2 regions of the Dyella japonica A8 genome follow, and region 1 is predicted to be linked to the other one. Evidence: predicted binding sites of a transcription regulator. Region 1 holds the regulator's gene; the other holds the start of a gene.
The links. The regulator sigma-54, encoded in region 1, starts transcription at its own class of promoters, with help from an activator protein. The targets are predictions, from matches to a motif close to TGGCACGNGCNTTGC.
Positions count from the first base shown of each region.

Region 2: a site for sigma-54 is predicted at 1,250-1,264, ahead of glnA (type I glutamate--ammonia ligase). Genes of this name have one in related genera too.

Region 1 covers NZ_CP008884.1:1,815,827-1,818,029, reverse strand. The annotation lists gene lptB (LPS export ABC transporter ATP-binding protein) at 1-335, shown strand, start outside; gene HY57_RS07430 (RNA polymerase factor sigma-54) at 461-1,942, shown strand.
Region 2 covers NZ_CP008884.1:721,334-723,536, forward strand. The annotation lists gene glnA (type I glutamate--ammonia ligase) at 1-1,203, opposite strand, end outside; gene HY57_RS02945 (undecaprenyl-diphosphate phosphatase) at 1,530-2,203, shown strand, end outside.

The DNA of each region.
Region 1 (2,203 bases):
CCGACCAGAAGGGCATCAGCCTTTCCGGTGGCGAACGCCGCCGCGTGGAAATCGCCCGCGCACTGGCCGCACACCCGCGCTACATGCTGCTGGACGAACCGTTCGCGGGCGTCGACCCCATTTCGGTGGGCGAAATCCAGCGCATCGTCCGTCACCTCAAGGAGCGTGGCATCGGCGTGCTCATCACCGACCACAACGTGCGCGAGACGCTGGGCATCTGTGACCGCGCGTACATCCTCAACGACGGCGAGGTGCTTTCGCGTGGCACGCCGGCGCACATCCTGGCCGACGAAAAGGTCCGCGAGGTGTACCTGGGCCGTGAATTCCGCCTGTAACCCGGGCCGACCGGCCTAACTCGCAGGGATTAAACCTGAGGTAGTACGCGAATCGGCCTTCGACCTATGGCCGACCCCGGGGCCAGGAGTTAGGATGATCTTCACATTCATCCCGACCGCCTGGCATGAAACCCGGACTGCAGTTTCGCCTCAATCAGCAGCTCACGCTGACTCCACAGTTGCAGCAGGCGATTCGCCTCCTGCAGCTGTCGCAGCTTGAGCTTGAAGCGGAACTCCGTCAGATCGCCGAAAGCAATCCCCTGCTCGAGTTTTCCGACGACAACCCGGAAAACCTCGACGGCGACGAACGCGAGCCGATGGAGTCCATTCCCGTCGCCAGTTCGTCCAGCTCGACCAGCAGCAGCGATACCGTCGACGACGCCGAAGCCCCCGAATGGGGTGACGCCGACTCCGACGGCGGCAGCGACGATCCGGTCGACTTCTCCAACGGCAGCGGCGCCTCCTCGCGCAGCGGCAATGGCAACGCCGACGACGACGGTTTCGAACCGCAGAACGCCGCGCCGGAGACCTTGCAGGAACACCTGCTCTGGCAGCTCAACCTCACGCACATGAGCGTGCGCGACCGCACCATCGCCGCAGTGCTGATCGACGCGCTCAATCCCGATGGCTATCTCACCGAGAGCATGGAGTCGCTCATCGCCGCCCTGCCCGCCGATATCCGGGCGACGCAGGAGGAAGTGGAGTACGTGCGGCACATGCTGCAACGGTTCGATCCCACCGGCGTGGCCAGCGTGGATCTGCGCGATTGCCTTCGCGTGCAGCTCGAACAGTTCGCAGTGGACACGCCACAGCGCGAACTCGCCTTGCGCATCGTGGACGCGGAACTGGAACTGCTGGCGCGCAACGACATCGCGCGACTGGCCCGCAAGCTGCGCGCGAACGAAGACGACACCGCCGCCGCCGCCGTATTGATCCGAAGCCTCGACCCGCGCCCCGGCGCGGCGCTCGACGTCACGCCGGTGGAATACGTCGCCCCTGACGTCTATGCGCGCAAGGACGGCGGGCGCTGGCGCGTCAGCCTCAACCCGGACTGCCAACCGCGACTCGGGCTCAACCAGCACTACTGCGGGCTCATCGCCCAGGCACGCGGCACCGATGCGAGCTGGATGCGCGGCCAGCTGCAGGAAGCGCGCTGGCTCATCAAGAGCCTGGAATCGCGCGCGGAAACGCTGCTCAAGGTGGCCGAAGCCATCGTGCGCCGGCAAAGCGCCTTCCTCGACTACGGCCCCGAAGCCATGCACCCCCTGGTGCTGCGCGAAGTCGCCGAGGAAGTGGGCATGCACGAATCAACGATTTCACGTGTAACTACCCGCAAGTACATCCATACGCCGCGGGGCACGTTCGAGCTCAAGCACTTCTTCTCCAGCGGCGTGTCCACCGAAGACGGTGGCAGCGCCTCGGCCACCGCCATCCAGGCCATGCTGCGCAAGCTGGTCGATGCCGAGGACCCGCGCAAGCCGCTGTCCGACCAGGCCATCGCGGAGGAACTGCACCGCAAGGGCATTCAGGTTGCCCGACGCACCGTCGCCAAATACCGCGAAGCCATGCGTATTCCCAGCTCCAGCGAGCGCCAGCGCGCTGGCTGAACGCGCCTGCCCATTCACTGTGGCAAAGCGTCTCGGGAACTTGGCGGCAAAAAAGGCGTCCCCATACTCATGAGTGAGACGATCGGAAGGAAGCTGTCATGTCGAGCGCGTGAAGGTCTTTCTAACGCGAAGAAAACCTCATAGGCGCATAGTGACTTTCCCTGCTTGGCGAGGAGGCCGGAAAACCCATCCGAAAAACTACTGCTTTCAAAGGTGTGTCGGCCACGACATAAGCGACCGGCGCATCGACCCCAGCCGCAC
Region 2 (2,203 bases), 1.1 Mb from region 1:
GTCGTACAGATCCTTGTCGGCCGGCGCACCCGGGTCGATCTTGTTGATGATGCCGTCCAGGCCGGCCATCATCAGCGCGGTGAACACCAGGTAGCCCGAGTTCATCGGATCGGGGAAGCGCACTTCGATGCGGCGGCCCTTCGGGCTCGACACGTACGGAATGCGGCAGCTGGCCGAACGGTTGCGGGCCGAGTAGGCCAGCATCACCGGGGCTTCAAAGCCCGGCACCAGGCGCTTGTAGCTGTTGGTGGTGGAGTTGGCGAACGCGTTGATGGCCTTGGCGTGCTTGAAGATGCCGCCGATGTACCACAGCGCCGTCTGCGACAGGCCGCCGTACAGGTCGCCCGCGAACAGGTTGTTGCCGTCCTTCGCCAGCGACTGGTGCACGTGCATGCCGCTGCCGTTGTCGCCAACGATGGGCTTGGGCATGAAGGTGACGGTCTTGCCGTTCTGGTGGGCGACGTTCTTGATGACGTACTTCATGGTCATCAGTTCGTCGGCCTTCTTCACCAGCGTGTTGAACTTCACGCCGATCTCGCACTGGCCGGCATTGGCCACTTCGTGGTGGTGCACTTCCACCACCTGGCCCAGCGACTCCAGGACCTTGCACATGTCGGCGCGCAGGTCGCCCAGCGAGTCGACCGGGCTGACCGGGAAGTAGCCGCCCTTCACGCCCGGACGGTGGCCGGTGTTGTTGTCGTCGTACTTGTAGCGCGAGCTCCATGCGGCTTCTTCGGAGCCGATTTCATAGAACACGCGGCCCATGTCGTTCTGCCAGCGGACCGAGTCGAAAATGAAGAATTCCGGCTCCGGACCGAAGAAAGCGGTATCGGCAATGCCGGTGGACTTCAGGAACGCCTCGCCGCGCTTGGCGATGGAGCGCGGGTCGCGGCCGTAGGCCTGCATGGTCGACGGCTCGAGCACGTCGCAGTGGATGACCATCTGCGTGTGCGCGCTGAACGGGTCGATGTAGGCCGTGTCCGGGTCCGGCATCAGGACCATGTCGGACTCGTTGATGCCCTTCCAGCCGGCGATCGACGAGCCGTCGAACATCTTGCCGTCCTCGAACGTGCCCTCGTCGATGGCGTGGGCCGGGAACGTGACGTGGTGGTGCTTGCCGAGCATGTCGGCAAAACGGAAGTCAACGAATTCGACTTCATGTTCCTGGATCTGATCGAGCACTTTCTGGACGGCGGACGACATGGACAACCTCGGCGGGCAAAAAGGTGGGAAAACGACAGGCGTCTGAGCAAGGCGCGTGCCAAGCGGTTTGATCCTGCTGTTTCAATAAGTTACGGTTGCAAGGGACATACTGATACGGCTGTGTTGCACTGAAATGAAACACCATGGTGCACCACTAAGGTGCAAATAAGCCTGAACAGGCATCATCCCGGCGAAAGCGGAACGACGGATCGCAAAAGACAAGATGCATCTGGTCCATCCCGCCCCGAAAACGCCATCCCGGTCCCTTAAGCTATGCCGCTTTGCACCGGTATGGAACCGGTAAGGCCCCATTCGTCGGAGTTTCCGTGAGCGATCTCATCAACGTCATCCTGCTCGGCATCATCGAGGGCATCACCGAATTCCTCCCCATTTCCAGCACGGGCCACCTGCTGATCGCCGAGAAGTTCGGCCTGGGCGAGCGTTCGGACCTCTTCAACGTGGGCATCCAGGCGGGCGCGATCCTCGCGGTCACCTTCATCTACTGGAGCCGCATCTGGCAGCTGTTCACGAAGTGGCGCGACCCAGCCAACCGCGACTATCTCGCCAAGCTGTTCGTGGCGTTCATGATCACCGCCGTGCTCGGCTTCATCGCGGTGAAGCTCGGTTTCAAACTGCCCGAGGCCGTGACGCCGGTGGCATGGGCATTGGTGATCGGCGGCATCTGGATGATCGCGGCCGAACGCCTGGCCGCCCGCCAGCCGGACCGCACACAGGTGACGTGGCGCGTGGCCATCCTGGTCGGCATCGCGCAGATGGTGGCGGGCATCTTCCCCGGCACCTCGCGCTCGGCGGCCACCATCTTCACCGCCATGCTCGCCGGCACCAGCAACCGCGCCGCGGCGACCGAGTTCGCCTTCCTGGTGGGCATTCCCACCATGTATGCGGCGACGGGCTATGAACTGCTGAAGGTGTTCAAGGAAGGCGGCGTGCAGCATGAGGACTGGTCAGCCTTCGGCGTCGGCTTCGTGGTGTCGGCGAT